Regions from separate parts of the Vibrio sp. TAP-3B genome, predicted to be linked through region 1. Evidence: predicted binding sites of a transcription regulator. Region 1 holds the regulator's gene; each other region holds the start of a gene.
The links. Region 1 encodes CRP, which controls carbon source genes, mostly activating them, when cyclic AMP is high. Its sites were predicted from a motif close to TGTGANNNNNNTCACA; they were not measured.
Positions count from the first base shown of each region.

Region 2: recB (exodeoxyribonuclease V subunit beta) is a predicted target of CRP. The motif match lies at 2,835-2,850, and genes of this name have one in related genera.
Region 3: AC3D28_RS00460 (ROK family protein) is a predicted target of CRP. The motif match lies at 6,335-6,350, and genes of this name have one in related genera.
Region 4: cdd (cytidine deaminase) is a predicted target of CRP. The motif match lies at 4,455-4,470, and genes of this name have one in related genera.

Region 1 covers NZ_CM173495.1:2,119,729-2,127,872, reverse strand. Annotated here, with positions in the region: gene AC3D28_RS10035 (aspartate aminotransferase family protein) at 1-515, shown strand, start outside; gene astA (arginine N-succinyltransferase) at 617-1,636, shown strand; gene astD (succinylglutamate-semialdehyde dehydrogenase) at 1,665-3,122, shown strand; gene AC3D28_RS10020 (2-oxoadipate dioxygenase/decarboxylase family protein) at 3,372-4,163, shown strand; gene crp (cAMP-activated global transcriptional regulator CRP) at 4,309-4,941, opposite strand; gene AC3D28_RS10010 (phosphoribulokinase) at 5,181-6,050, opposite strand; gene AC3D28_RS10005 (YheU family protein) at 6,175-6,387, opposite strand; gene AC3D28_RS10000 (hydrolase) at 6,422-7,453, opposite strand; gene AC3D28_RS09995 (TIGR02444 family protein) at 7,541-8,029, opposite strand; gene AC3D28_RS09990 (ABC transporter ATP-binding protein) at 8,026-8,144, opposite strand, start outside.
Region 2 covers NZ_CM173495.1:1,603,548-1,611,691, reverse strand. Annotated here, with positions in the region: gene recC (exodeoxyribonuclease V subunit gamma) at 1-2,644, shown strand, start outside; gene recB (exodeoxyribonuclease V subunit beta) at 2,959-6,627, shown strand; gene recD (exodeoxyribonuclease V subunit alpha) at 6,630-8,144, shown strand, end outside.
Region 3 covers NZ_CM173495.1:95,599-103,742, reverse strand. Annotated here, with positions in the region: gene AC3D28_RS00510 (DEAD/DEAH box helicase) at 1-1,249, opposite strand, end outside; gene AC3D28_RS00505 (hypothetical protein) at 1,359-1,427, opposite strand; gene radC (RadC family protein) at 1,661-2,134, shown strand; gene AC3D28_RS00495 (DUF2787 domain-containing protein) at 2,131-2,568, shown strand; gene AC3D28_RS00490 (DUF2787 domain-containing protein) at 2,615-3,058, shown strand; gene AC3D28_RS00485 (transcriptional regulator) at 3,376-4,143, shown strand; gene AC3D28_RS00480 (hypothetical protein) at 4,191-4,520, shown strand; gene AC3D28_RS00475 (hypothetical protein) at 4,571-4,831, shown strand; gene AC3D28_RS00470 (hypothetical protein) at 4,872-5,108, shown strand; gene AC3D28_RS00465 (aldose 1-epimerase) at 5,278-6,240, opposite strand; gene AC3D28_RS00460 (ROK family protein) at 6,455-7,735, shown strand; gene AC3D28_RS00455 (sugar porter family MFS transporter) at 7,784-8,144, opposite strand, start outside.
Region 4 covers NZ_CM173495.1:1,042,590-1,050,733, forward strand. Annotated here, with positions in the region: gene AC3D28_RS04920 (L-cystine transporter) at 167-1,540, shown strand; gene sbcB (exodeoxyribonuclease I) at 1,696-3,117, shown strand; gene AC3D28_RS04930 (CidA/LrgA family protein) at 3,173-3,547, shown strand; gene AC3D28_RS04935 (CidB/LrgB family autolysis modulator) at 3,549-4,226, shown strand; gene cdd (cytidine deaminase) at 4,575-5,462, shown strand; gene purT (formate-dependent phosphoribosylglycinamide formyltransferase) at 5,614-6,789, shown strand; gene AC3D28_RS04950 (thiopurine S-methyltransferase) at 6,863-7,513, opposite strand; gene AC3D28_RS04955 (nucleotidyltransferase family protein) at 7,831-8,144, shown strand, end outside.

The DNA of each region.
Region 1 (8,144 bases):
GTCACTTCTATGCGTATCAAGGTCTGGGAATCACGCCTGATATTTTAAGTACGGCCAAATCACTCGGTGGTGGTTTCCCTATCGGTGCAATGCTGACCACGGCAAAACTGGCTGATCATATGAAAGTGGGCACGCACGGCTCGACGTACGGTGGTAATCCATTGGCTTGTGCAGTTGCAGAGGCGGTGGTGAATGAAGTCACTAAGCCAGAAGTCTTGGCAGGTGTTCTAGAACGCGAAGCGATGTTCCGTGAAGGTCTAGAGAAGATCAATGCGCAGTATCACATCTTTTCTGAAATACGCGGTAAAGGCCTATTGCTTGGGGCAGCGCTGAATGAACAATGGCAAGGCCGTGCGCGTGATGTGCTCGTTGCTGCCGGTCAACAAGGTCTGATGGTATTGGTCGCAGGGGCCGATGTCATACGTTTCACCCCATCACTCGTAATCACACAACAAGAAATTGAAGAAGGCTTGGCGAAACTGGATAAAGCGATCGCGACATTAGTGTCGTCGTAATTACCCTTTAAACGTCAACGCATCCCCCCGTCAAGGATCTCTGATGGGGGAATTGTTCCTACAATATAGTTAGGATCTTCTTGCATCTGGAGGGAGTATTGATGCTAGTAGTTCGCCCTATCGCGATGTCGGATTATGACTCGCTGCATAACTGTGCGGTAGAGTCTGGTCACGGGTTTACATCTTTACCGGTTAACGAAGAATTGTTAACCAATCGAATCAAACACTCAGAGTACAGCTTTGGTAAACCAGATGTGGCAGAACCGGGGGATGAAGGCTACCTGATGGTCGGCTTTGATTTTGACTCAGGGGAAGTTGCGGGGACCACCGGAATCGAAGCATCGATCGGCTGGGATGTGCCTTTTTATTCTTATCACATCAGCAAAGTAGTGCACTCGTCGCCAAAACTTGGCGTCAATAATGTCGTCAAACTGCTTACTTTTGGTAATAACTACACGGGTAACAGCGAAATTTGTACCTTGTTCTTGCGTGAGAAATTCCGCCAAGGTCTTAACGGACGACTGATGTCAAAGTGCCGTTTCTTAATGATGGCTGAGCACCCAGAGCGTTTCTCCGAAACCATTTTTGCCGAAATGCGTGGCGTTTCAGACGACGAAGGTAATTCGCCGTTCTGGCAATGGCTGCAAGAGCACTTCTTCTCGATCGATTTCACGCTTGCCGATTATCTAACCGGTATTGGTAAAAAAGGCTTTATCGCCGACTTAATGCCAAAATTGCCTATCTACATCAATCTATTGAGCCCTGAAGCACAAGCGGTGATTGGTAAGGTACACGATAACACGCGTCCTGCGTTGACGTTGTTAGAGCGCGAAGGCTTTACCAACCGTGGATATGTCGACATTTTTGACGCTGGCCCAACCGTAGAATGTGATTTGCGAAATGTGGAGTCGGTTCGTCATTCGTTCCGCGCGCAAGTGAAGATTACGCCGCATAACAGCACGCAAGATTTTTTGATGTGTAACTCATCGTTCGAAAACTTCCGTGCGGTAGTCACCAAAGCGGCGTATGACGCTGAAACGCAAAACGTGATGATCGCGCCAGAAGTCGCAGCGGCGCTTTTGGTTGAGGAAGGGGATATTGTACGCCTTCTTCCGCAGTAACAGACGACAGAATGTAAGGATAGAAACAATGACACATTGGATTGCAGGTGAATGGGTACAAGGTCAGGGTGAAAAATTTACCTCTTTGTCGCCGTACAACCAAGCAGTGATTTGGCAAGGAAAAAGCGCCACGGCTGAGCAAGTGAACCAAGCCGTGGCGGCGGCTCGCGAAGCCTTCATGGATTGGAAGAAACGTTCATTTGCAGAGCGTGAGGCGATCGTGTTGGCTTTTGCTGAGAAAGTAAAAGAGAACAGCGAAAAAATCGCCGAAGTCATTGCCAAAGAAACTGGTAAGCCAATTTGGGAAACGCGCACTGAAGCAGCGGCAATGGCAGGTAAAATTGCCATCTCTATTCGTGCTTACCATGACCGCACCGGTGAAGCGAGCCGTGAAGCGGCGGGCAACCAAATTGTGTTGCGTCATCGCCCACTGGGCGTGATGGCAGTATTTGGCCCATATAACTTCCCTGGTCACCTACCAAATGGTCACATTGTGCCTGCGCTACTAGCGGGTAACACCGTTGTGTTCAAGCCATCCGAGCAAACGCCTTGGACTGGCGAGTTAGCTATGAAACTTTGGGAAGAAGCAGGTCTGCCGAAAGGCGTGATCAACCTTGTCCAAGGTGCGAAAGAAACCGGTATTGCGCTTGCTGATGCGAAAGGCATTGATGGCGTACTGTTCACGGGCAGCGCGAACACGGGGCATGTATTGCACCGTCAATTTGCGGGTCAACCAGACAAGATGTTAGCACTAGAAATGGGTGGTAATAACCCGATGGTGATCTCTGATAAATACGGTGATTTGGATGCCACGGTTTATACCATCATCCAATCAGCGTTTATCAGTGCTGGTCAACGTTGTACGTGTGCTCGTCGTTTGTACGTGCCACTGGGTGAGAAAGGTGATGCGCTCATCACGAAACTGGTTGAAGCGACGAAGAATATTTGCGTAGACCAGCCATTTGCAGAGCCTGCGCCATTTATGGGACCGCAAATTTCCGTTGCCGCAGCCAAGTTCATTCTCGATGCACAAGCGAAGCTACAATCACTTGGTGGTGAAAGCTTGATTGAAGCTAAAGCAGGAGAGGCGGCGTTTGTTTCTCCGGGCATTATTGATGTAACGAACATTGCTGACCTGCCAGATGAAGAGTACTTCGGTCCACTTCTGCAAGTGGTGCGTTACGAAGGGCTAGAAAAAGCCGTAGCACTGGCGAACGACACGCGCTTTGGTCTCTCTGCTGGTTTAGTTTCAACTGACGACCAAGAATGGGAATACTTCGTTGACCATATTCGTGCAGGGATCGTGAACCGTAACCGCCAGCTCACAGGTGCAAGTGGTGATGCGCCATTTGGTGGCCCTGGTGCATCAGGTAACCTACGTCCAAGCGCTTATTACGCAGCAGACTACTGTGCGTACCCGATGGCATCAATGGAAGGTCAAGAGACTATCTTGCCTGCAACATTAAGCCCAGGTGTGGCGCTATAAGTTTTAATAACAGAGTCGCAACCATGTATTGCGGCTCACCTTGCCGGCGAATCATTTAGGTATGGGTTGTAGTGATCGTTGGCAGAACACGGAAAGTGAGCAAAGACTCGGAAAAGCGTGTTGACTGACTGGCATTTACCGTCACAGGTTGATGGCTGTTCGTTCATTATTCTGGACAACTTTTCGTTGTGAACGAGCAGTCAACTTCCGCTTACCTTTTAACTCTACATCTCGTAACAAGGAGTCGTTATGACGCCCGATGTGTTATTTGAATCGCTATGGCAAGATTACATTCAACGTCTTTGCCCTTCTGCTGCGAAAGTACATCAGCTGCTTCAAGAAGATGAGCCTCTGATTAATGATCATATAGCTTTACGTACCTTCAATATTGCGCCTCTTGGTATCGAAACCTTAGCTAAACCATTTGTAGCCATTGGCTACCAGGCATGTGGTGACTACGTTTTTGAAAGTAAAAAATTAGTCGCAAAGCATTACGAGCATCCAGAACCTAAGCAACCCAAAGTGTTTATTAGTGAACTGAAAGTAGAAGAATGTTCAGCTGAGCTGCAAGAGATAGTGAAAAAGCTGGTGGCACAAGTCGATGCAGACAAGCTGAACGATAGCGCATTCTTACATGGTGGACGCTTGTGGGATTTAAGCTTTGCTGACTACCAAACGTTGGCTAAAGAAAGTGAGTACGCATCTTGGTTGGCGGCGCATGGTTACGGCGCAAACCACTTCACGGTGAGCGTTAACCAGCTCAATGAATACGAAGAAGTGAAGCAAGTAAACGATCACTTACGTACGGCCGGATTTACCATTAATGAAAACGGCGGGGAAGTGAAGGGCACTCCTGAGGTGCTGCTAGAACAATCATCGACCATGGCGGATAAAGTGGCGGTTCGCTTTAGCGAAGGCACTGAAATTATCCCTGGTGGCTTTTACGAGTTTGCTAAGCGCTACCCGATGGAAAACGGTGAGCTGTACCCAGGTTTTGTGGCGGCTTCAGCGGACAAAATCTTTGAAAGTACGAATGGCTAACTTTTAGGGTTAACCTTTCGGCTAACCAACTTGCTCATTAGTCTTTTGTTGCTCTGAGCTTAATGTGGTTACAAGACAAATAAAAAGCCACCAATGTCGCCATTGGTGGCTTTTATAATTTTGTTCGCGTCACTCTGGTTTGAGATTAACGAGTACCGTAAACCACGATAGTTTTACCGTGCGCAGAGATTAGGTTCTGCTCTTCTAGCATCTTCAAGATACGACCTACTGTCTCACGAGAACAGCCAACGATTTGACCGATTTCTTGACGAGTGATCTTGATTTGCATGCCGTCTGGGTGAGTCATTGCGTCTGGTTGTTTTGCAAGGTTCAGAAGCGTCTGAGCGATACGACCAGTTACGTCTAGGAACGCTAGGTCACCCACTTTTTGGCTAGTCACTTGAAGACGACGAGCCATCTGCGCAGAAAGACGCATTAGGATGTCTGGGTTTACTTGGATAAGCTGACGGAATTTCTTAAAAGAAATTTCAGCAACTTCACAAGGAGATTTAGCACGAACCCAAGCTGTGCGCTCTTGGTCTTCCTCGAATAGACCAAGTTCACCAATAAAGTCTCCTTGGTTTAGGTAGGAAAGAATCATTTCCTTACCTTCTTCGTCTTTGATAAGAACCGCAACAGAACCTTTAACGATGTAGTACAACGTTTCTGCTTTTTCGCCCGCGTGAATCAGCGTGCTTTTTGATGGGTACTTATGAATATGACAGTGTGAAAGAAACCACTCTAATGTTGGGTCGGTTTGAGGTTTACCTAGAACCATAATATCTCACTTCCTCTGCAGGGTACGCTTGCGCTATCCATATTTTAGCTAAGCCTGAATTAGGTTTACTAGAATAAGAGCACTTTTTATATGCTGCAAGCTATCTTGTGTTTCGGTAAGAAATAGTATCCTTTTTCGAAAACGATTTCTTGATTTTAATCGTGTCATGATTGAGATTTTGTAAGCAAAAGTGTGCACATGATCACGGTGTGAAAAGTAAAGTCTAGCCTGCTACGTTTTTAACCAATTTTTCCTGTTTCTATTAGCTGTTGGAGAATCGGTCTTACGATGAGCTCCATAGCAAAGCTCATTTTACCGCCTGGAACCACGATAGTGTTATGGCGTGACATAAATGAGCCATCAATCATAGCCAGCAGATACGGGAAGTCGACTTTCTTAATCCCGCGTAAGCGAATCACGACAAAACTTTCATCTAAACTTGGAATGCCTTTGGCGTTAAGTGGGTTAGAGGTATCGACCGTTGGCACTCGCTGAAAGTTGATATGGGTACGTGAAAACTGTGGCGTAATGTAGTTGAGATAATCGTCCATCGAACGCACGATGGAGTCCGTAACCGCTTCTCGTGAGTGACCGCGCTCTCGAGTATCGCGGACAAATTTTTGGATCCATTCCAAGTTCACGATCGGCACCATGCCAATCAAAAAATCAACGTGTTGCGATACGTTTACCTCACCATCCACCACGCCACCATGCAGGCCTTCGTAAAACAGCACATCGCTGTTTTCCGGCAGATCTTGCCAGGGGGTAAATGTCCCCGGCATCTGGTTATACGGGACGGCTTCATCAAATGTGTGTAGGTAGCGGCGTACGCTTCCTGTGCCCGCATTGCCGTATTTACGAAAGAACGCCTCCAAACCTGGAAAGTCATTGGCTTGAGGGCCAAAATAGCTGATGTGTCGACCTTGCTCGCGCGCTTTGCGGATCTCGATATCCATTTCGGGGCGAGTAAAGCGGTGGAAGCTGTCACCTTCAACCCATGCGGGTTTGACGTTCATCATATTGAACATCTTACGGAAGGCTTCAGATGTAGTGGTCGTGCCGGCACCGGACGAACCAGTAACCGCTATGATTGGGTGTTTTGCTGACATGACAAACCTTGTCGAAAATTACTTACCTGTAAAGTGCAGTAGGGCGTTACTGCACGGTCGATAACCCACTATAACACGTCACAACGGCTTGTCATTGAGTGGGGGACGGTAAAATGTGAAGGGGCTATGATTTTGCTTTGAGCTGAATATCTACAGTTTCATGCAGTTCAGAGAAGACAATGACGGCTTCACCTTGTGCCAGTTGATGTTTTACTTGTTCGAGTTTGTCTTGTAAAGAAACCTCGACGGTCCCGTAGTCCGTCCCTTCGCGCAGAACGAACTCACGAATGATATTTTCCAATGTCTCAGGCGCGATGTCTTGCCAAGGGATGATCATCAATACCTCATACTTTTTATGATTTAGTTCTATTCTATACCGCGCTCTGTTGTGTCGCAGTAGAAACGTTCTTTTTTATAGTGTGAGCCATAAAGTCTGTAGCAATACTTTCGTAGTATGCCGGCAGTGCTTCTTCTAGCCAAAATTTAGGTTTTAAAACGGAGCCAGACAGAAAGCCGACGTGGCCACCATGGTCAAATAAGCGATAATCGATATTGTCAGGCAGAATAAATTTAGGGATAACCTCATCCGTCATGAACGGGTCGTCTTTGGCGTGAATGATTAAGGTTGGCAGCGTGATCTGTTGTAACTTGCTCAAGCCTGAACATTGGTCGTAATAATCTTGTGCGTCTTTAAAACCGTGCAATGGTGCCGTGATCAAATCATCGAATTCATACAATCGTGTGACACGTTTTATTGAGTTGTAGGACAAAGCCAATTCACCATGTAGCAAAGCGTGTTTTTGCAACGCATTGCGCTTGAGCGAGGATAATAAATAACGACGATAGACCTTCGAAAAACCTTGTTCGATGCGATTAGCACATGCCGCCAAATCCAGCGGTGCAGAGACGATTGTGGCGGCTGTGACAATCGGGTCGTCTCGATATTGCGCAAGGTAATTTACTAACATGTTCCCGCCGAGGGAAATACCAACCGCGATTTTGGGGTTATCAGGAAATCGTTGCTCAAGATGCTCTAAGAAGTAGCGGGCGTCAGTCACTTCACCGGAATGATAGGCGCGAGCTTTCTTGTTTGGCTTGCCGCTACAACCACGAAAATGCATCATCACCGACAGCCAACCAGATTGAGCAAACGCATTCATTAGACCATTGGCGTAAGGGCTATAGAAGCAGCCTTCTAGTCCATGAAACAACACAAAAATCGGCTGTTTTTGCGCAGGTTCTTGGCTTGGGTCCTCGCTCCATGCTAGATCGAGAAAGTCGCCATCGGCTGTATCGAGGGTTTGCCAAATCGGCGTAAATAACGCTTTTTTGCGAATAAAACGTGGTAAAAGCGTTTGAAGATGCGGGTTTTTGATCCCGGCGGCGGCGAAAAATTGTGTCATACCTAACTGCTCTTATGCGGTCCTTCGGTGTCAGTTGAAGAACTTATTAATATAATCCTTTATAAAGATTATAGGTATTCTACAGATTTATGGGCGTTTTGGTGGGTGAATGTTTGGCACCGGCATAGCAAAGGCTGGCTGCAAATGCTCACCACCAAGTTGACGACAGTATCTCAGCGTGAGTGGGTCGCCATCATTTTTGAGTAGTGCAAGTGAGTTAATGCAGTCCACCAAATCCGCTTGTTGCTGCTTTTCTAGTTGCAGTTCAAACTGCAAGGTTTCACGATATAAAGCATCATTGACTTGCGACTTAAGATGGCGGCGTAAGTCGCGAAAAGAGTGCAGTAAAGTTTCGCTTCGACCCAGACAGCTTTGTACTAGAGGCCAGTCTTTTTCTTGGAAAATCAGTTGCTGCTCATCGAGCCATCTGAGCAGCAGGAGTAGGTTCACGTTGCCGTGATAATTGTTCTGTAATGATAAACACGCTTCTTTCACTTCTCGCACCCCATAAAATTGCAGACTGAACTGCCAAAGGTGTTCTAGGGTGAGTGTGTATTCAGCGTGTTGATTACTCATTGATTAAACTCTAACTCCATCTGCTCTAACTCTTCTTGAGCCGACATCCATTCCATTTCAATTTCTTCGAGCTCTGCCTTACTAGAAGCTTGAAGAGCCAGCACTTGGTTAAGTT
Region 2 (8,144 bases), 520 kb from region 1:
GTTAAAAGGGTCATTGGAAGAGAATGTGATTGATGAACTGCACACCGATGTAGTCGGCAACAGTCTTCTGGCTTCGATGGGGAAACTCGGGCGAGATAACATGTATCTGTTATCTCAGCTGGAATCCCATGAGATTGAGGCGTTTGTAGATGTGGAACGCGGCAGTTTGCTCCATCAATTGCAAGCGGATATTCTCAATCTTGAAGAACATCAAGATGACCAACAGATCGAAAACAGTCATCACAAACAAGTGGTTAGCTTGGGTGATAAATCACTGAGCCTACACGCTTGTCACAGCCCAATGCGTGAAGTGGAGGTGCTGCATGATCAATTGCTTGCGATGTTTGATGCAGACCCAACCTTAAAGCCGCGCGATATCATTGTTATGGTTGCGGATATCAACGCCTACAGTCCTGCAATTCAGGCGGTCTTTGGTAACGCACCGGGTGAGCGTTTTATTCCGTATTCGATTTCAGACCGAGCCGCGGATCAAGAAAGTCCAATTCTTGCGGCATTCATGAAGTTGGTGAACATACCCAATACACGCTGTCTGGCTTCTGAATTACTTGAGCTGCTAGAGACGCCAGCGATTTTAAAGCGTTTTGAGCTCAGTGAAGACGATTTTTTGCAAGCCAAACAGTGGGTGGAAGAGTCGGGTATTCGTTGGGGATTGGATGCCAATACCGGACGTGAATTTGAACTGCCGGAAACTCGCCAAAATACGTGGCAGTTTGGTATTCAGCGGATGTTGCTCGGCTATGCGATGCCAGATTCGGTGGGCTTGTTTGAAACCGAGCAAGGTAGTTTGTCTCCCTATAATGAAGTGCAAGGTATAGGCGCAGAACTGGCTGGCAAATTGGCCCACTTTATTCAACAAATCAGTACATACCGAAGCAAGCTTTCTCAGGTTCAAACCATTGATGGCTGGCGTGAGACATTGATTTCTCTGCTGGATGACTTTTTCTCGGTTGAATTAGAAGGCGAAATGGCGCTGAAATCCATTCGGGACACGCTTAGTCAACTCAAAGAACAGTTGGTCGAGGCGGCCTTTGATGAACCGCTTTCCCCAGCGATCATCAGCCAATATCTACAAAATAAACTGTCTGGAACACGCGTTAGCCAGCGCTTCCTGGCTGGTCAAGTGAACTTTTGTACCCTGATGCCGATGCGCTCTATTCCGTTTAGAACCGTTTGTCTACTGGGGATGAATGACGGCGTGTACCCGCGTTCCATGCCGCCGGAAGGCTTTGACTTGATGACGGGAAGAACCAAACCGGGCGACCGTTCGCGCCGAGACGATGACCGTTACCTATTCCTCGAAGCAATGCTATCCGCACAGCAAACGCTTTACATCAGTTATGTTGGCCGTTCAATCCAAGACAACACCGAGCGAGTGCCTTCGGTTCTGGTTTCTGAGCTGATGGAATACTGCCACCAAAACTACTGTTTAAGCGGTGATGCAGGTTTGCCTGTGGATGAGTCTGGCGACAATTTATTAAACGCGTTAGTGAATACCCACGCCATGGTGCCATTTAGTCCTCAAGCTTTCCAAGGGGCGGACACCAGCTATGCCAAAGAGTGGATCCCGGCGGCATTGACCCAGAACCGTCTATCTCAAGGTCAGGTTCGTCGTGATTTTAATCGTGAATTGGATGATTACTTGCTGGGCGCTACATTTCCGTTTGAACTCGATTTAGTGGAGCTGCAACGTTTTTGGCGTTTACCGGTACAGTATTTTTTCAATCGCCGTCTGAAAGTGACCTTTGAGCCACCACTGCCAGTCATGGAAGATGATGAACCCTTTGTTTTAGGTGGCCTTGAAAGCTATCAGATGCGTGATGCACTATTAGAAGCTTTGCTCGAAACGACATTGACGCAGCCAGAGAAAAAAACAGAGGTGCTTAAACACTTTATGAGTCAACAGCGCGCACAAGGCAAACTGCCGGTGGGGGCGTTTGGTGATCTCGAGTTTGAAACTAACCGAGTGCAAGCTGAGGAGTTGGTAGACAAACTGGCGTTTCTATCGGGTGCCCTTCAAGACGATTTAGAAATCGATCTGACGTTTGATTCTTTATTTGAGGGCAATGAAGGCGAAGAGAAAAAAGTGCGCCTGACTGGCTGGCTGACTCAGTGTTATCAGTCCGGTTTAATTCGTTACCGAAGCGGTAAAATCCGAGCGCAAGATTACCTTGCGGCATGGATCGATCATCTCGCCATGTCGGCATCGGGTTATGCGAAGAAAACCCACATCATTGGTTACGATCGTAAAGAAGGCGCGATGCATTTAGTTTACCCAGAAATTGCCGATACGCAGCATGCGAAACAATTGCTCACTGAGTTGGTGCGTTTATTTTTTGAAGGCATGACCAAGCCACTGCCTTACTTCCCAAGAACCGCGTTAGCGTGCGTGGAAGCAGGATTTAGCCGTGGACAGTGGGTTGATGACGAAGCGAAGTCTGTGAAGAAAATGACCGGTGCATTCAATGATGGTTTCATGAGTAAAGGCGAAGGCAACAACGCGTATATTTCTCGAATTTGGCCCGTTTGGAATGAAGAGTTAGCGGCGGAAGTGCGCTTATTAACGGCTTTAGTGTTGCAAGGTGCTCGCTTGGCTGCGCAAGACGCAGAAGAGGACAAAGCGTAGTGGGGGTCATTGGTTAACAACGGTTAACAACAAGGGAGTGTAGGGTGGCCGCCAGAAAATCATTCTTTTTGTAGGGCGTTCGCTGTACGGCCACAAGGTCAGAGGGACCATGATACTTTTTGAGTGTTGCCGCCTGACAGGCTTGGCTGGTCTCGTGTGGCGCATACTAACGGTACAAATGATGGATAACCGTGAGAAAGATCCCACAAAACTCTAAATTTTCCAACTTGTTAAGCATATTAATAGAAGTTTAACGATAGATCACAGTTATTAGGCGAAACGCCCCAGTCGATAATCCGGAGAGATTCAGCATTATGGATCAAATGTCAGGTGCAGAGTTAATGAATACTAGGCCACCGCAATCAACGCCACTAGAACCAATGAGGTTCCCTTTGCATGGGGCGAGACTCATAGAAGCATCGGCAGGCACAGGCAAAACGTTCACCATTGGGGGGCTATATCTGCGCCTTCTGCTTGGGCACGGCCGTACTGAAACCAAGCATCGCGTCCCGCTAACGGTCGACCAAATTCTGGTCGTAACCTTTACCGAAGCCGCCACCGCGGAGCTGCGCGAGCGCATTAGGGCAAGAATTCATAATGCGCGAATTGCGTTTGCGCGCGGGCAAAGCTCGGATCCCATTATCCTTCCTTTGCTTGAAGAAGTGGAAGACCACAAACAAGCCGCTGAAATTTTGTTGCAAGCCGAGCGTCAAATGGACGAGGCGGCGGTTTACACCATTCATGGTTTCTGCCAACGGATGCTAACCCAAAATGCTTTTGAATCTGGCAGCCGATTTAATAACGAATTTGTCACAGATGAAAGTCACCTTAAAGCTCAGGTGGTGGCTGACTATTGGCGCAGGAATTTCTATCCATTACCGTTCACTTTAGCTGGCGAGATCCGTCAGTTATGGGGCTCACCCGCAGCGTTGTTATCTGACATCAGCAATTATTTAACGGGAGCGCCTCTAAGTTTGTCAGTGCCGGCGATGCAGGGCAGTTTGGCCGAGCTGCATACCGAAAACCTGAAAAAAATTGATGAATTAAAAGCGCAGTGGCGAGAAAGCCAAGATGATTTTTTAGCGCTTATATCGGGCTCTGATATCAACAAACGCAGCTACACTAAAAAGTCTCTGCCGACTTGGTTAGAGGTGGTAAACGCTTGGGCAGCAACGGAAACCACAGGTTACGATTACCCAGATAAACTGGAGAAGTTTGCCCAGCATGTTCTGCTAGATAAAACCCCGACAGGCAGTGCGCCGCAACACCCTGTATTTGAAGTTATCGAAGCTTTTCTTGCTAACCCAATCAGCCTAAAAGCCCCATTACTTGCTCATGCGATTGAACAGTGTCGGCTGATGTTGGCAAGCGCGAAAAACCAGAAACAATGGCTCTCATTTGATGATTTGTTGACCCAGCTTTCAGCCTCTATCGATAGCGACGAAAGTGAGTTACTGGCCGAGCGAATTCGTACGTTGTATCCCGTCGCGATGATTGATGAATTCCAAGATACTGATCCGCTGCAATACAGCATTTTCAGCCGTATTTATCTGAACAATCCAGAATGTGGCTTATTTATGATCGGTGACCCAAAGCAGGCGATTTATGGCTTCCGTGGTGCCGATATTTTCACTTATATCAAAGCGCGTAACCAAGTCAGTGCCCACTACACACTAGGCACTAACTGGCGTTCAAGTGCGGATATGGTACAGGCGGTGAACCAAGTGTTCGCCTTGCCAGACAGCCCGTTTATCTATGATTCGGACATTCCGTTCTTACCCGTTAATTACAGTCCTAATGCCGAAAAACGCATTTGGGTCATGGGTGGTCAAAAGCAACCGGCATTGACTTACTGGTTGCAAGAGGCGGACGACAAACCACTCCCTAAAGGCGAGTATCTGACTCGAATGGCTGAGGCAACCGCAAGCCAAATCCAGACTATTTTGACTTATGCAAAAGAAGGGCAAGCGTGTCTGGTGAACGGCGAAAAGCAAAAAAACGTCCAAGCTGGCGATATTGCGGTACTGGTTCGAACGGGGAGTGAAGGACGAATGATCAAACAAGCGCTGGCGGACCAAGGTATTGCCAGCGTGTACCTGTCCAATCGAGACAGCGTGTTTACTAGCTCGGTGGCTCAAGATTTACAGCGCCTGCTGCAAGCGGTGCTGACTCCAGAAAATGACCGTGCGCTGCGTGCAAGCTTAGCCTCTGAGCTATTTGCCCTGGATGCAGCCAGTTTGGATGCGCTGAATAACGATGAAACCGTTTGGGAAAACGCAGTCAATGAGTTCAAAGAGTATCGCAAACTTTGGGTGCAGCGTGGTGTTCTGCCGATGCTAAGAGCGGTGATCAGCAAGCGCCATATTGCTGAACGACTGTTAGAAGAAGGTGCGAGCTCACAGGGTGAAAATGGTGAGCGAGTACTGACTGATTTAATGCACATGGGGGAGCTGCTGCAGCAAGCCAGTAATGAACTGGACAGCGATCATGGCTTGCTGCGCTGGTTAGCTCAATCTATTAGTGATGCAGAAAGTGGCTTAGGTGGCAGTGATGACCAAATTCAACGCTTGGAGTCCGAACGTAATTTGGTGCAGATCGTAACGATTCACAAATCAAAAGGTTTGGAATATGACTTAGTCTTCTTACCGTTTGCTTTTAGTTATCGACAAGCCAGCGAAGCGAAATATTACGATGCTGTTAATGACCGTACGGTACTGGATATCACAGGCTATGAAGCATCAATGAAGCAAGCCGACAAAGAGCGTCTCGCAGAAGATTTGCGTCTGATTTACGTGGCACTAACACGGGCCGTGTATGCCTGCTTTATCGGTGCCTCACCTTTGCGGAATGGCCGATCAACCAAAGAGCCGACCGGAGTACACCACAGCGCGATTGGGTATTTGGTACAAAACGGCCAAGAAGGTGGTATCAACGATTTGCACCAAGGTTTAGCAAAGCAACAAGACGAGCTTGATTGTGTCGTTGTGACAGAACCGCCGCAGCAACTCGAAGAGAAGTACGTAGCGCCACAAGAAGAAATACACGATCTTAGCGCGAAAGAGCTGCAAAATCCTATCGATAGAAACTGGCGTATCACCAGTTATTCTGGGTTGGTGAAGCAGGGCTCTCATCATGTTGAGCACGACGCGACCATTGAAATCACTGGTTTCGATATTGATTCTTCTGAAGAGCAGGACGAAGCGGATTTGATGGAACCAGAGCGTTCTATTTTTAATTTCCCGCGTGGTGCTCGTCCGGGGACGTTTCTGCATAGTTTGTTTGAAGAGGTTGAGTTTACCCAACTTGCGACGACCGAAGAGAATACCCAGATTATCCTCAGATTGATGGAAAGTGAGCAGCTGGATGAAGAGTGGTTACCAATTTTACAGCAGTTGATTGATAGCGTACTTGCCACGCCGTTGGATGGTAAGTCTTTGCTACTCAATCAAAAGACACCATCACAACGACTGGTGGAAATGGAGTTTTTGCTCCCAATCGAAGTGTTGTCTGCCCCCGCGCTAAACCGCGTTATTCAACGGCATGACCCGTTGTCTGCTAAAGCTGGGGATTTAGGCTTTCAAACGGTGCAAGGGATGCTGAAAGGTTTTATTGACTTGGTATTTGAACATCAAGGTAAGTACTATGTTCTGGATTGGAAGTCGAATCATCTTGGCGATGAGGTGGCGCATTACCACGGTGAGGCGCTTAAATCGGCGATGGCAGATCACCGCTACGATTTACAATATCAGATCTACGCCTTAGCACTGCACCGCTTCTTACGTAGCCGACTGGCCAATTATCAATATGAGCAACACTTTGGTGGCGTGTATTACTTGTTCTTACGCGGTATGGATGGGCAAAGCGATCACGGTATTTTTGCCGCTAAACCAACCCTCGCGTTTTTACAAGAAATGGACCGTTTGATTGATGGTCAAACGCTAGAAACGCGTTCGACGCAAGCTGGGCAGATGGAGCTACTGTAGTAATGACAAATCATAATCTTCAATCTGACCAAGACCGTCTGATGACGATATTAGAGCGTTTAGCACACAAAGGAGCGATTCGTCAGCTCGATTATCAATTTGCACGTTTTATTTATGCTCAGTGCAAGCAGCAAGCTGAGGGTCAGGCACTGGCATTTATCGCGGGTGTTGTCAGTAGCGAGCTTGGCAAAGGTCATATCTGTTTGGCTTTGTTTGATGCGCAAGGTCAGCCTACCGACGTTGCCAGTAAGTTGGGGTTGTTCGGTGAATCCGCATTAGCGCTCAACACTCAGCTGCAAAGTGTTGACTGGATTCAACTCTTACAAAACGCCACCTTGGTCGGCGCGCAAGGTGAGGCCTTACCATTAATGTTTGATGGTCAACGTTTATACTTGCATCGCTATTGGCACTATGAAGTGACATTAGCAGAGAAGCTCAATCAATTGGGCGCGGCGGTGAATTTGCAGCCGCAAGAGTTTGCGCGTTTGTCTGAATTGCTTAACCATTTGTTTGCGCGTCAATATCATTTTCTTTTTAACGCACTCGCCAAAGCGAATGAAGTCGGGAACAGCAACCAAGTCTTGCGTCAGCAATTGGTGTGTGACCATCTTGATGTGGTCGCAAGCGATGCGTTGGACTGGTCAGCGATTGACACTGTTTTACGTCAGGCTAACAAGGTTCAGGAACTACAATCGCTGGATAAACTTGTGCCACTTTCTGCTTGTGTAAACTGGCAAAAAGTCGCGGCGGCGGTCGCGCTAACCCGTCGGTTTGCTGTGATTTCTGGTGGACCGGGAACGGGGAAAACGACCACGGTAACCAAATTGCTTGCCGCTTTGATTGAACAGGCGACGCAAGAAAAAAATCTCACCATCAAGTTAGTGGCCCCGACGGGGAAAGCCGCAGCGCGATTAACCGAGTCGATAGGCAAAGCGGTGCAAGATCTACCGGTTTCGCCGGATTTAAAAGCAAACATTCCGACCGAATCGAGCACACTACATCGCTTATTGGGCGCGATACCGAATAGTGCTGAGTTTCGTCATAACAAACACAATCCACTGCATTTGGATATTTTAGTGATTGATGAAGCTTCGATGGTCGACTTGCCCATGATGTACAAAGTGGTGGATGCCTTGCCTAAACATGCACGTCTGATCCTCCTTGGCGATAAAGATCAGCTTGCCTCGGTTGAAGCCGGAGCCGTTTTAGGGGATATCTGTTCTTTTTATGCTTTGGGTTACGGCAAAGAGCAAGCTTCGGCTGTGGCGAGGCTGACCGGTTTTGACACCTTAGTGCACAGTACGAACAGTACTTCCAGCATCGCAGATAGCTTGTGTATGCTGCAAAAGAGTTACCGATTCGATGCTCGCTCGGGGGTTGGCCAGCTGGCAAAAGCCGTTAACTCTGGATCCGCTGCTCACCTTGATAGTGTCTGGGCGCGTGATTTTTCAGATATTGAGCACTTTGTCCTGAGTAGCCAACATTATAACCAAATGATTCAGACGTTAGTACAGGAG
Region 3 (8,144 bases), 1.0 Mb from region 1:
CGTTGTTCGATGATGCTACGACCATTTCAAAATCAGTGAGTTCTTCAACAAGAAACCCTTCAGGGCTTAACCCGTCACGAGCTTTCGAAAAAGAAGCTAAAACTTTCGCTCTTTCTACAATATTTTGCGCAATTATATCCCGCAACAGCGTAGTTTTACCTGTACCAGGAGGACCATTGACGGAGATGACGCCACCTGTTTTTAGCTCCTTAAATACGGTATTGATGGCAAACTGCTGCATTAAAGACATGTTATGCGCGGGTTCTGTCAGCCATCTACCTTCTGGCGTCGTCTTGGGATTCAAATGCTTATGAATTAGGGGAATAGAATCATTTGTATATAGATCAACGTGCTTGTGACTGGATTGTCCCAGATAAGCTTGAAGAGGTTTACTAGCCGTGTCGGAAGCAATCGCATTAATCGCACGCTCTATATCTCGAATGTAAAAGCTGTTTAGAATGGGTAGCTGAGATTCGTCATCGTTAGAGTCACCCTCATTATCGTCTTCAACTTTTCCTGGCTTGTTTTTGTCCGCCAAAAGGTTGTCAGACTTCGCTTCATACTCATAAAAAGCCATCTGAAACGGGTAAACCTGTGAGCTCTCTGAAAGTAATAAGTCCTGATTAGAAATACCAGCCCATTGATAAAGTCCTTGAACCAAGTTCATTAGGCTATTCACACAAAGAGTATTCCTTCCCTCAGAGCTAGGGTGGCTAGGTAGGGTTGTTTCCCAGCGCTCCACAAACTCGTTTAGGTCGTCGCACCGACTATCAAATCGCTCCTGAGATATTGTCCCAGCTCTCCCCTCGAGTAACTCAGCTAAAGCCCAAGGTAGCGTGCTTACCGAAAAGGTATCGAGTCGAGGTGTACCAAACTCATCCAACATCAACTTAGCAAAGCAAGACGCCCCTTCATTGTCTCTTCTTTGTTCTATTTCTTCAGAGAAGCAATCCTCCTGGCTGTTGGTAGAAAAGTACTCTGCAACTTTTTTATCTATCGACGATTTATCAAACAGGCCCAAATAAAGAGTATAAACACACTTTTTCCCCGGAGTAAGACCTAGTGAGTCACGAGTCGCCAGATTTAACCAAGGAAGTAGATGATTACCATGTGACTGCAATTCGTAACCGGACACGTTTACTGGAGCAATTTTACTATCGTCTTTATCTGGCACCGAGTAGGCTTGAAAAAACTCCACGAGATGCCAGGATTTCAATATATTTATTGAGCTTTCTTTTCTACTGTCCACTAATCAAAGCCTATCAATACCTAAAAGATCATTAAGTTACGATAATATACAGCCTGATTGCATAAGGCGATGAAGAATGATGGAAGAATGATAGAGTGTGACGGCCTCCTTAAAAAAGCAGCATGAATAAACTTAAAAACAAGCGCCCTTCCATCCAATCACCTACTTCACTTTCCAGCCAGGCAATCGCTCTTTATCCTAAGCTAAACGGTTCAGTGCTGCCTTTCCTATTACTTCTTTTAACTTCAAAGATCTCATGTTTCAGTCGCCGATTCCGTCCTCATTAAATAAGCTCTGACGCAAAAAAGACGGTTATGCGTTGAGCCTCTGCGCTACAAGACTTAAACCAAAAATTTTCAGGCATATGTCATCAATGTGAAACCCCATCATTGAATCCGACAGGAGCCCGTAATGACTACCCAAAATTCTGATTACCAAAAACAACAGCGCTATCAGGAAAATGAAATCCTAGAGCATGCCGCTGAGATACTCGCCACGCGCTATGTGCGTGGTGATGCCTTAATTAGCCCTGATGCGACCAAAGAGTATGCACGCTGCAAGCTAGGCAGCTATGAGCGTGAAGTGTTTGCTTTACTGCTACTGGATAACCAAAACCGATTGATTGAGTTTAAAGAACTCTTTCAAGGAACGGTGGACGCGGCCAGCGTCTACCCACGTGAAGTGGTGAAAGCGGTGTTAGAAGTGAATGCCGCAGCGGTGATTATGGCTCACAACCACCCTTCCGGTGACTCTACCCCCTCACAAGCGGATAGACGTATAACCGAAAGGCTCAAGGACGCCTTAGCGCTGGTGGATGTGCGCGTATTGGACCATATCGTGACGGGTGAAGTCTGCACCTCATTTGCTGAGCGAGGCTGGTTATGATTGAACAACACTATGGTGACATCAGTATCAATGATGCACTGCTCTCGTCACTAGAAAATCTTCTAGCAGATCATACAGTTCCTATGCATGCTGAAAGACTGGTACTGAACTGCCGTCAAATGAGTTACTACCGCCATCGCCAAGGATTGCACCCGATTGAGATACAACTCAAACGAGAGTCAATCTCAGAGCCTTGGTTCATCGTGTTCTTTGCGAGCTTTTCTTACCCTAATGATAACAGTACTAGCGTAGAGCCGGAGCTGTACTTTCACCTTACTAATCGTTGGTTCTATCAACCCGATACAGGAACAACGGATTTATCTCATCCAGAAGTGCAAGAGGTGCTCACCGCTTGGATTAACGCATTAACTCGCCACCTAACCCGAAACGTCTTTGATAACGTGCAACTCTCGTTGGTCAGTTCGTTTAACTAACCCCTTAACTACTTTCTGATTTATCCCTAAGCAAGGAGGACTGTCGATGTCCCAATTAGCCTTTACGTCATTACCCCTACCTGTTTCTAAGAAGCTGTATGCATTGCTTAATGCGCGTTACTCGGCACATTTGCTTAACAATGAAACGCTCTCCACCAGCCGACATGTGGTCTTTAACCTTCGTGATAAAACTTACAGTGCTGATGCTGGTGGCTTTCATCCTGTCGAAATTTCTATTTGCCAGTCTTCAACAGGAGAATGGTGTGTTGAGTACATCACAGACTTTGCTTATATGGGGAACTACTACCCTGAGCTTGAGCGGAATTTGGATTTTGACTTTCGCGCTCGTCAATGTTTTGCCAGCTACCACGGCTGGTTTTCAATGAACGATAACCGTGACGCTGTCGAGCTGTATAAATTGTGGGAGAGTAATTTTCTCGCATACGTTGAGATGGAGGCATTCGACGATATTACTCTTACCCCGCAATAACTCATGACTTCCCTTCTCCTACAAACCATCAAGCTTATCTCTGCCCTCATCACGTTACTTTCTCTTTCCCCTTTCTTTGGTGCCATAGGAACCCTAACAACTTTAGGCTTTCTGGTGGTACTGCTGATTGGATTGCTGGTAGCCATCTCAGAGCTGAGAGATAAAAACAACCATCGATAATGTTAATCGACTCACGCTTTCGTTAAGTCGATTGATGGCGCTTTAACCGTTGGACATTATGTGTCGAACCCACCTCTATTCTCCCGACATTAAATGTCCGACTCCGGTGTGGAGCGCTATGTATTGAGAGAGTAGCCATGAGCAATAAAACCAGCATTGAAGGCTTATCTGCTTTGCTGCACACGCTGATGCTTATTCCTCAACATCGATGGATCACCGTTAGGGAGTTGCAGCAGCAGTTGGCCCTAATCGATATCCACCGCACCACGCGCAGTATCAAACGCTACCTCGATGAAGTCATTGTGGAGGTGTTTAACGTGGAGTGTGATTCGATGAGCATGCCCCATGTTTACCGAAAAACATCCGAGCAGTTGCTGACGTTCAATAAGCAAGAAATGCTCTATTGGCAACTGACCAACAAGTACTTACAGCCGCTTATTCCTGATGTGCTGAATTATGAACAGGGTCGGTCCTCGGAGAGAGACAAACCCTTACAGGACAAGGCTTCAGCCATTTCAAAAGAACAACTTTGGCTAAGCAAAGTACACCTCAACCTACCTAATACGAGAAGCTGGAGTAACAAGCAGCAACAAGTCTTAAGGTCAGTCCATGAAGCATTACTTAACAACCGAATGCTAAAGGTCTCTAGCCAAGCTTTGCAGCAGGAGCAAACGCTCATTGAACCACTGGGACTCTCGGTTCAGTGCGACGCGCTCTTGCTGCTCTTTCGGCTATCCGACCAACATCCAATACACACCGTTGCCTTACCACTCATTGATGAGGCCAGTGTATCGACATTTTCATTTACCTATCCCTCGGACTTCAATGTTGAGCAGTTCATGCTGACTCACGAAGGAGCAGGCTACCCAGAATTCCACTCACCAATGAGGAGAGTAAACCCATGACCAAACTAAAACATCGACTAAACCAATCGGTTCGATACGCAGTCACGATGGCCCTGTTTATAGGAGCAACAGGATGCACTGAACAGGAAGAATCTCCTGAAGCCGTTGCGGATATAGAAGTATCGATATCCACCAACTCTCATTGGGGAAGCTTAATCTTTGACCTACAAGCGATTACCGATAACACCGTCATCACCGACGTTGTGATTAATCGAGGTAATTGTCGTATTCCTGCTGGTACGGCCTCAGAGCTATCTAGAAACGTTTCATTGAAGTTCGGGGAAACCTACACGGGATACAGCAACAACTGCACCGTAGACAACGTGAAAGAAATTGAAGTCACTTCAACGGCTGGCACCTTTGTTTACACCTTCTAAACCGAAAGCAAAACAACTCATCTATTTATCAACACCAATAAGGATCGAATATGAAAAAATCATACGTACTCATCGCGATTGCATTGAGCTCATCTCTAAGCGTTTCATCAATGGCAAACGCTGCGCTCGGTGGAACACCAAATATCTCTAAGGAGCATCTGGAGAAACACTGGAATGGAAAACAAGGCCCTCAATCCACTCTTGTCGCTGGAGCGCTTCTACATTGGACAGCCGATGCGTGTGGAAAGCTTAACGGGCATATCTCCGATAAGAATAAGTGCTCATCTGAAGCTGAACAAACGTCTAACTAATCCCCAACTTTCTTTTTAAAATTATAGTGAGAATGACACAATGAAAAACATCACAACAAACACACTTGTTCTACTGACTACCCTAGCATCACCTTTTGTTTTGGCTCAAGGTGGTGGTTCGCTTGGAGGTAATCCATCGGTAGAAACGGGAGCGGTCAACGTCAGTGTAGGCAAATGCACTCAATACAAACTGGATGTGAAAGCAGCCCTAATCGCAGGTAAACAGGTATCGTCGGTTGCGATACCTAAAGGCTGTGAAGCCATCAAAGATAAGTAATGCCACCAGCCAAGGCTAAAAATGACAATGGGGAGCAATTGCGCTCCCCATTCTTTTTTTGCTTCTGTACATAAAAACACTTGTATCTTATAGACGGCACTCGTTACCTTGTACCTATAAATTAATGATATAAAAGATTGTATTTAAGAAGCCATCTAATTGAATTTTATCAAGCATTAGAGTTACGCCCATATAAACTACTATCAATTTTGATGGTCATAGTGAGCTCCATACTTTGATGCATTTCAAGTATGGTTAGTCCCAAGCTTTCATGAATTGAATTACCGTGAAAAGAGGATAATGACGATAAACAAGCATGTGCATTGACCGCTTGACTTTGAGGCTCTAAACACAGAAAACTTGCTTGCCCTACAGGCTTATACAGTTGTAGGTAATTACACGGGCTGATAAGCGTTACCAATAAGCCGTTATCGTGCTTTAGTGTGGCTTTTACTCCTGATTTATCCAGACGGTAACCATTATTAATCCATATTTGGGGAATAGGCTTCGCTCGTTCAAAACTGTATAGGGGAGGGATAACGCTTGTATAGTCTATTGGTAGATAAGTCGCATCTTCTCGCCACCACCCAAGCGCAGGGAATTGCACACGCGTATCCGGTAAGCAATGAAAGAAAGGGTGGAAACCCGCCCCGAATGGAAAGGCTTCCTCGCTAAGATTGGTCACTGTCATGGTTACAATCAGGCTGTCTTGTTCAAGCTGAAAACGCTGCTTGGCTTGGTAGTGACACACGCCTTTAATGTCTGACGTCATCGCTAATTCTAGCCATAACTCTTGTTGGTTCTGTCGACACAATTGCCAATGGGTTAACCAACCATCACCGTGTAAAAAGAAATCGGGATCTATTTGTGAATGAATAGGCAATGTTATTTGATGTCCTAGCCATTCAAAGCTATTACCTCTAATGCGGTTCACCATGGGCACCATAGGGAACATACTAGCTTCTCCCGCATTATTTTCACTCAGCTTTGTTCGTGGTCTCAGAATATTGAAAGCATGTTCTTCACCTTGATTGCATTTATTGTTATGCGTGTATTGGAAGGCATCAATAACCCCACCCAACTCATTAATTATCAGTTTCAATGTGTCATTTTCGAGTGTGTGAATTGCCATAAATTAACCCTTCTACCATTGTGATACCATGCTACTTGCTAATTAACCCGCAACCGGCTTAGAAGCTACTGTAAGTGGGTGATGGTTCGTTAAGTGATAGCGAGGTCACAGGGATTACTAAACACTTATTACTAAACGCTGACTCCTAAAGGTGCTTATTAGTAGGGTTAATCATGCGGCCAATTGAGCGACTTTGATTAGGTGGTGACAAACAATGATGACCAATACCTTAGGGTTCAATGGCCATAAGGGCCTTAACAACCAACAGGTGCGACAATATAACTGCCGTATCATCATGGAGTTGCTGTATAAAAACAAAGGGATGACCAAGTCACAACTAGCGCAGGCAACGCAGTTAAGCATTCCAGCAATCACCAAGATCACTGATGCATTAATCGATCAAGGTCGCGTTGAAAATACCGTGTCGCCAGACGTAAGCAAGGGCAACTTTAAAGGCTTGTACAATGTATCACGCCATCGCCCCGATACCATTTGTCTTAACGTGTCCCCGACTCGTATTCAGGCCGTCATGGTCGATAATCAAATTACCCCTTGCTCTGTGTTCGTCAATCAAGCCATCGCCCCTGCTACTCCAGAGGCACTCATCGACGATATAGTTACTGTGATTGTTGCTTGTCGCCAAATAAACCGCACCACACCTTATCGGTTATCGATTGCAGTACATGGGCAAGTGGATACTCATGTTGGATCGTCAATGCGAATGCCACAAGCCCCATGGACACAATCCATAGAGCTTAAATACATTCTCGAAAAACGCTTACGTGTTGATGTGCTAGTTGATAATGATTGTGTAATGATGGCATTAGCAGAAAAATGGTTAGGTGGCCACAGCAGGCAAGATTTCTGTGTACTGAATATCGATTACGGGATCGGCTCTTCGTTCCTGATAAACAATAATATCTACCGCGGAAAAATGTTTGGTAGTGGACAAATCGGTCACACTAAAGTAGCAAATAACGGCATTATTTGCGGTTGTGGCCGAGAAGGGTGTTTAGAGACCGAAGCCAGTTCAAAAGCCTTGTGCGAGCGCTACTCTCAACAATCTGCGTTACACAGTCAAAGTAAGGCGGAGCATAAGAGTGAGATTACGCACTACCTGCAAACACTTGAGGCAATGATAGAAAAAGAACAAGCTCTCACGTTTGATGATTTTGTTCTGCGCTACCAACAAAACGATCCTATCGCATTAGATGTCGCTCAACGCGCCGCAATAGTGCTTGGTCAAGCTTTGTATAATTTTCTGATCACCCTAAACATCAATAAGATCATTCTGTACGGCAACACTTGTGCCTTGGGTCAACCTTGGTTGAATACGATCACAGATCAAACACTCACGAATCCGTTTGAAGATAAGAATGCTCGCCGCCAAGATCAAACACTGGTGTCGTTTGGTCAGCTAAGCCAAATAGAACGAGTGATGGGCATGAGCTATTTATGGGTTGAACAGGAGCTAGATAGTTTGTTTCACGCATAAAAAAGATCACCGTTAGGTGATCTTTTTAGTTATGGTTATTTGTATTGGTTATACTTTTACTTCTTTGCCTAAATTAGCAGATTGAGCTACCAACTCTTTCTCTAACTCTTCTAATGAGCGACCTTTGGTTTCTGGCACGTGGCGATAGATGAAAACAAAGCCACAAGCACAAATAACACCGTACAGTAAGAAAGAACCCGATGCGCCTAGCCCTGCGTTAAGCAATGGGAAGGTATATGTGAGTGCGAAACACGCCACCCATAGTGCAAGCGTGCTAACCGACATGGCTGTACCACGTACTTTGTTCGGGAAGATTTCAGATAACAGAACCCACGTCACTGGCGCTAAAGTCAGTGCGTAGATAGAAATAGCCACCAGCACCAATAACAACACAGGAAGCCCTAACATG
Region 4 (8,144 bases), 1.1 Mb from region 1:
AGTCCTATTTACTCATAATTCATCACTGCTGTTTATATGCATTTTTGATCTAACTAATACCTGTTTGTCATTTTCAAAGTTATATCCAGAGCGTTATCTTACGCGCCAATCAATAACTCCAAAGAACAAACAGTCGGTCTTTTCGGCGGACTAATAAGGTCAGATTATGAATTTTGCAGTGATAGCCTCTCTCGCAGTTTTTGTTGGCGTATTATTCTTTCTTTTTAACCAACAACAAAAACAACACTCTCTTTCTCGCCTCGTGTTAATTGGCCTTGTTACGGGGTCACTTTTTGGTCTCGCCTTACAATTGCTTCACGGTGAAGGTAGCGACGCCATTTCTCAAACGCTTGAGTGGGTTGGCATCGTTGGCAGTGGCTACGTGGGTCTGTTGAAGATGGTTATCATGCCACTGGTGTTGGTGTCGATGATCTCTGCCGTGGTTAAACTAGAAAAAGGCGGCTCGCTGGGTAAGATTTCTGGCCTGACAATCTCGGTTCTATTGATCACGACGGCGATTGCTGCGCTCATTGGTATTTTAGTTACCACAACATTTGGCTTGTCAGCCGAAGGCCTAACCGAAGGGGCTCGTGAAACAGCTCGAATCGCTGTGCTGGAAAGCCGTGCAGGTACCGTTAGCGACCTGACCATTCCTCAAATGTTAATCAGCTTTATTCCAACAAACCCATTTGCGGATTTAACTGGCGCTCGTTCTACGTCGATTATTGCCGTGGTTATTTTCGGTGTGCTAATGGGTATTGCCGCTCGCAAAGTCATGATGGAGAAAACAGAGTTGGAATCACCGATTCGTACTTTCGTTGAAGCAGCTCAGTCTATCGTGATGCGTTTGGTGAAGATGATCATGGCCTTAACGCCATATGGTATTGCCGCACTAATGGCTAAGGTTGTAGCAACTTCAAGCGCGGGTGATATCCTTAACTTGCTTGGCTTTATTGTTGCGTCTTATGTTGCGATTGCATTGATGTTTGTCGTCCATGGTTTGCTTGTCTCTTTTGTTGGTGTCAGCCCTACGGAATTCTTTAAGAAGATTTGGCCAGTATTGACCTTCGCTTTTACATCACGTAGCTCGGCGGCAACTATCCCACTCAATGTGGAAGCACAGATCACCAAGCTCAACGTACCACCAGCGATTGCTAATCTATCGGCATCATTTGGCGCCACTATCGGTCAAAATGGCTGTGCGGGTATCTACCCGGCTATGCTTGCGGTAATGGTCGCGCCGAGTATGGGCATAAACCCATTAGACTTACACTTTATCCTTTCCTTGATTGGCATGATTACTATCAGCTCATTCGGTATTGCTGGTGTTGGTGGTGGTGCAACCTTTGCTGCATTGATTGTTCTTCCTGCGATGGGTTTGCCGGTGACTATTGCAGCGCTGCTTATCTCTATCGAACCATTGATTGATATGGCTCGTACCGCACTTAACGTATCAGGCTCAATGACGGCTGGCACGATTGCTAGCCGAGTGTTGAAGTCACCTGAAAGCGAAACAGCATTGGAAGAAACACGAGCGTAAAGCTCAAACTACTTCCCAAGCAATAAAACGTAAAATATTAAGCCGATGGTTCGCCATCGGCTTAATATTTTCAAAAATTCACCTTGCATCTTTCGTTGCTAGTCAAAGCGTTGAATGGTCTAATACTGTTATCGGTTCCGTAAACGGTAAGCAGAATGCACCAAGATAATCAGCCAACTTTTTTCTTCTTTGACTACGAGACTTGGGGAACTAATCCCGCAAAAGACCGCCCAAGCCAGTTTGCTGGCGTTCGCACAGATGAAAACTTTAACATCATCGGTGAGCCGTTAGTCATGTACTGCCAGCCACCCGCTGATTATCTCCCATCCCCAGAAGCTGCGCTTATTACCGGTATTACTCCGCAAAAAACAATTCAGGAAGGCCTTCCTGAACCTGAGTTTATCGCTAAAATTCACGCTGAACTTGCTAAACCCAAAACAACCAGTTTAGGTTATAACAGCATTCGCTTTGATGACGAGGTTACTCGTTATACTTGTTATCGCAACTTCATTGACCCCTACGCTTGGAGTTGGCAAAACGGCAACTCACGCTGGGATTTACTCGATGTGTTACGAGCGTGCCATGCCCTTCGTCCAGAAGGCGTTGAATGGCCAGAAAATGAAGACGGTTTTACCAGCTTTAAATTAGAGCACTTGTCTTTCGCCAACGGTATCGAACACAGTAATGCGCACGATGCGATGGCAGACGTTATCGCGACTATCGAAATGGCGAAAAAAGTAAAAGCGGCTCAACCAAAGCTATTTGATTACTTCTTTTCTATGCGTCAGAAACGTAGGTTAAACGAGTTAGTCGATATCGTTAATATGACGCCACTGATGCACGTATCAGGCATGCTGGGTCGCGAATGCCAATACACCAGTTGGATTGTACCTGTCGCGTGGCACCCGACGAATAATAACGCCGTTATTACGATTGACTTAGCCAAAAATCCGCAACCAATTCTTGAGCTATCTGCCGAAGAGTTACACGAAAGGCTCTACACTAAACGTGAGGATCTGGGAGAGTTATTGCCTGTTCCAGTCAAATTGGTTCACCTGAACAAATGCCCTATTCTTGCGCCGGCAAAAACACTGACGTCTGAAAACGCAGAAAAGATTGGTATCGATCGTCAGCAATGCTTAGCCAACCTGGCACTACTTCGTCAGCATCCTGAAATTCGAGAAAAGCTGATTAATCTGTTTTCTATCGAACGTAAGTTTGAAAAGAGTGATGACGTTGATACTCAACTTTATAATGGGTTCTTTTCTCCTGCAGATCGCGCCGCAATGGATATCATTCGTGAAACAGACCCGAATAACCTAGCCGCGCTGGATATTGAATTCGACGATAAGCGCATAAAACCATTATTGTTCCGCTACCGTGCTCGTAACTTCCCTGGAAAGCTAGATGATCAAGAACAAAGGCGTTGGGCTTTGCACTGCCGAGAAGTATTTGAAAATCAAATCGAAGAATACATGCTGAATTTAGAGAACTTAGTTCACGAACATGAAAGTGACGAAAAGAAGCTTACGATATTAAAATCCGTATACCGTTATGTTGAGAACCTCGCTTCCTAACTTATCCTGATACAAGCGCACCTTCTGGTGTGCTTGTCGTTTATATGCTGCCGAAATGATTAAAGACCGATTCTTACAACTGATCCAACTGCTCATCTCCTTCTTCCTCATTATGGGAGCTCTTGGCATCGGTATTGCCATTCAAAAGTTCACTGGCGTTTCCGTACCAGGAAGTGTCATCGGTATGCTTATATTGTTTTTCTCCATGACGCTGGGGGTTGTCAAAGTCGATTGGGTAAAACCTGGGGCTACGCTGTTCATCCGCTATATGATCCTGTTGTTCGTCCCGATTAGCGTCGGCCTGATGCAGCACTTCGATATACTACTTGCCAACGCACTGCCGATTATTGCTAGCGCTGTTGGAGGCTCACTCATTGTCTTAGTAAGCCTAGCTTGGCTGCTCGATTACCTGCTAAAAGAGGAACACTAATATGTGGTTAATTGTCACTGTGGTAGTTTTTCTGGCGGCTCGTCAGATCGCTATCAAGCTTAATACCCCAATAGCAAACCCTTTGCTGATCAGTATCGCGGTATTAATTCCATTATTAACCTACCTAAATGTACCCTATGAAACCTATTATACAGATAACAAAGGGCTCAGCTTTTTACTTCAACCCGCGGTTGTTGCTCTGGCTTACCCATTGTATGAACAGCTTCCACAAATTAAAGCGAACTGGCGCATCATCACATTTGCTTGCATGGTAGGCAGCGTGATGTCGATGATGACGACAACGTTAATAGCCGTTGCTTTTAAAGCAGATATCAGTTTAATCGCAAGCTTGCTGGGGAAATCTGTGACCACACCGATTGCGATGGAAATCTCTAGCCACCTAGGAGGCGAAGCCGCAGTGGCTGCAATCTTAGTGCTTATTGTTGGCCTCCTAGGCGCGATTTTAGCATACCCAATTTATAACCTGATTGGCATTAAACACCCAATTGCACGAGGTTTAACGATGGGTACCGTATCTCATGCGTTGGGCACAGCCACTTGCGCAGAGAAACAACCAGTTGATGCTGCGTTTTCATCGTTAGCATTAGTTTTATGTGGCATCATCACTTCTCTTTTAGCTCCAAGTTTTTTTGCCTTAGCAGTCTGGTTTTATCAGTAGTTGGCCTGTCCTCCTCTATCAGGCCTCCGTCCTTAGCTCTTTAACGTTAATCAACACCACCTTCCTGCGCACGACCAAATAGCGATTCTCTAAGCACTTTAGAAATAGACCTAAATCAAGCATAACCGTGGTCATAGCACATTGATGCTACTTGGAATATGAATATACGCTAATATACTTGATAGTGAGACTGAGTTAACGCTTCACGAGAATGCAATCGAATACATGTGTGAGCTCACTCAAACTGTGTAACAGAAAACTCAATTACACTCACCAGTGTGACGTGTAGCACAGAACATTTCTCTCTTTTACATAGAATAACTATCCATGCAATAACAAGGATTCAACATGAAAAGTCGCATTGAACAGGCGCTAGCGAGCGCTCCAGAAGCACTTTCCAAACAACTGGCTCCTATCATTCAAGCGGATGATTTTGATGCTACGCTTTCAGAGCAACAGTTTGAACAGTTGCTTTCAGCTACTGACTTATCAGATAAAGAGCTTCGTGTTGCTCTGCTTCCTTTTGCCGCTGCGTTTTCCTACGCTACAATTTCCGAATTCTATGTAGGCGCAATCGTTCGTGGTTTATCGGGTCGTCTTTACTTTGGCGCAAATATGGAGTTTCTCGGCGTTCAACTCGGACAAACGGTTCATGCTGAGCAATGTGCTATTAGCCATGCTTGGATGAAAGGTGAACGTGGTATTAAAGACATCACGATTAACTACAGCCCATGTGGCCACTGTCGTCAGTTCATGAACGAACTGACGACTTCAGCAGAGCTCAAAATTCAACTTCCTGAGCGTGAAGAAAAATCTCTGCATAACTATCTTCCAGAAGCATTCGGTCCTGGTGATCTCGGCATAAACTTGCGTCTTATGGATGGTAATAAACACAACTTTACCTACGATGAAGAGGATGCTCTTGTTCAAAAAGCAGTAGATGCAATGAATATGAGTCACTCACCATACACTAACAATATGAGTGGTATTGCTCTTGAAATGGTAAGTGGTCGTGTTTTCCAGGGAGCTTATGCGGAGAATGCTGCGTTCAACCCTAGCCTGCCACCACTGCAGGTAGCTCTAATCCAAATTCTGATGGCGAGCGATACCTTCGATAATATTAAGTCGGCCGCTTTAGCAGAAAGCGCTAAGGGGAAAATCAGTCACTTAGCGGACACACAATCAACACTAGAAGCAATCAATCCTGATATTCCTTTAAGCTTTGCAAACGTGTAACCCCTGTCTCTCCTAGCTGCGCCCAATAACCCTGCATATTTTGCAGGGTTATTATTATCAAAACCACAACGCAAACGTTTGCTTCGTTAAAAAAAATCAGTATGATCCCCTGCAATTTCTATCTCATCACTTTATTTTGTAAGGGAACACTATGTTTGGTACTGCAACCAGCGCAAATGCTACTCGTGTATTGCTTCTGGGTTCTGGCGAACTTGGTAAAGAAGTCGCGATTGAATGCCAGAGACTTGGATTGGAGGTCATTGCTTGCGACCGTTATGCCGATGCTCCAGCAATGCAAGTCGCTCACCGAAGTTATGTGATTGATATGTTAGACGGTCAAGCCTTAGAAAAAATTATTGATCAAGAACAACCCACTTATGTTGTACCAGAGATCGAAGCTATCGCTACTGATAAATTGGTTGAACTTGAAAAAAAAGGTTTGAACGTGGTGCCAACGGCAAAAGCAACTCAGCTCACGATGAACCGCGAAGGTATCCGTCGTTTAGCCGCAGAAACGCTTAACTTGGCGACCTCCCCTTACCAATTTGCTGATAACTACGATGACTTCAAAAGTGCAGTCGAACACGTCGGTATCCCATGTGTGGTTAAGCCTGTCATGAGCTCATCAGGTAAGGGGCAGAGTGTTATTAAGACCGAAGACGGCATTCAAAAAGCGTGGGAACACGCACAAGAAGGCGGACGCACAGGTTATGGGCGTGTCATTATTGAAGGCTTTATCGATTTTGATTACGAAATCACTTTATTGACAGCCAGAGCTGTTGATGGTGTTCATTTCTGTGCTCCAATTGGCCATCGTCAGGAAGATGGTGACTACCGCGAATCATGGCAACCGCAAGCCATGTCAGAAAACGCAATAAAAGCAGCAGAATACACGGCAGAGAAAGTGGTAAACGCGCTCGGTGGCTACGGCCTCTTTGGTGTAGAGTTGTTTGTTAAAGGCGATAAGGTCATTTTCAATGAGATCTCTCCTCGCCCACACGATACAGGCATGGTCACGATGATTTCTCAGGAAATGTCAGAGTTTGCTCTCCACGTACGTGCATTTACCGGAATGCCGATTAATAAAATTGTGCAATATGGTCCATCAGCGTCCGCCGTAATACTTGGTCAAGGGACTTCAACAAGCATTCGCTTTAACAATCTAACCAAAGCCTTAGCTCAACCTCAAACGCAAGTTCGTCTATTCGGTAAGCCTGAGATTGATGGTCGCCGCCGCTTAGGTGTTGTTCTTACTCAACGTAAAACGACCGAAGAAGCCGTTCAAGATGCTATTGAGAGTGCGTCAAAAGTGAATGTCACTTATTAAACGCGCTCCACTCCTACAAAAAATAACGCAGCTTTAATTGCTGCGCTGTTTCGCTTTACAAACCGAGGAAATCCTATTCGCTCTCGATTAAGTACACCTCTTCAGAGAAGCGACTTAAGCCTTTTTTGGCGATTTTAGGATGGTTTTCATCAGCTTCATCTACGTTCAAACAGGTAACTTTGTAACCTGAAAATAACTGCTCAATCTCTTCGACTGGCACACTAAATGGAGGCCCCGCCATCTCTTCTTGAGGATAGTTGAGTGTAACAAGCAAAATACGACCGCCTGGATTCAAAAGTTGCTTGAGACGCTCTACATACTCCTCTCGCATATCTTGCGGTAAAGCCACCAACGCGGCTCTGTCATAAATGATATCGGCTTGAGATACTGGCGCTGTAAAAAAGTCCCCAGTATAAATAGAGAGCTCATCAAACTGATACAGCTCGTGCATACCATTAAGCGGAGTCACCATTGGCGTATAAAGGTGCTCAGCAAAAAAGGATCGAACAGCAATATGGCTTAGCTCGACACCCTCTACCGAATCGTGCTTCATTGCTAACCAAATCAAATCTTCTGATTTACCGCATAATGGAACCAATACTTTATCTTCACGCTTTGGATGAGTGTGCGGCCAATAGGCAGGTAGTAGTGGGTTTACATCTTCCAAGTGAAATCCGATTTGATTACTGGCCCATTTGTTGTGCCAAAACTCTTGGTCTCTCATTTTATTTTCTACTTATCGGCTAATTTTCATTTTGTGGCGTAAGACTAACGATTTTCTCAAATTTGTCTATGTCGTTCATCTTTAGTTAATAGAGCGATGATAAGATGTCATCGTTCCTTAGTAGAGGGTGTCTTTACCCTAAACAACAGAATAAAGAAAAGAGAAATGGTGATCTAATGCACGATTCCACTTTAAGGTTAAAGTTAAACCTTGGGATCTTTCACAAAGGCCCCACTAATGAGTTAGAACCTAATTTGCCAATCTTAGCGACCTTTATGTTCCCTATTTTCTAAGTGAATGCAAGTTAAGGAGAGTGAATGAGCTTATTTCTACGTACTACTGCATTGATGCTTTTGGTACTCAGCCGTGCGCCGGCGTTCGCCGCACTTCCTATTACCCCCCCACCGAGTGACGAACAAAATCGTTCAGCTAATCAAGACGAAGTTTGCGCGAAACTCTTTAAACACAGCCTCAGCGGTTTATATGGCATTCAAAATATCGACTCAACACCAACACAGCCATACTCTGATTTCGACATCCTCTACAGTAAAGCACACCAAGCACAATTCGAACTTGAAACTATTTGTAAAAGTACGGCACTTCTTAATGATGCTCAGCCGTACTTTGCGGG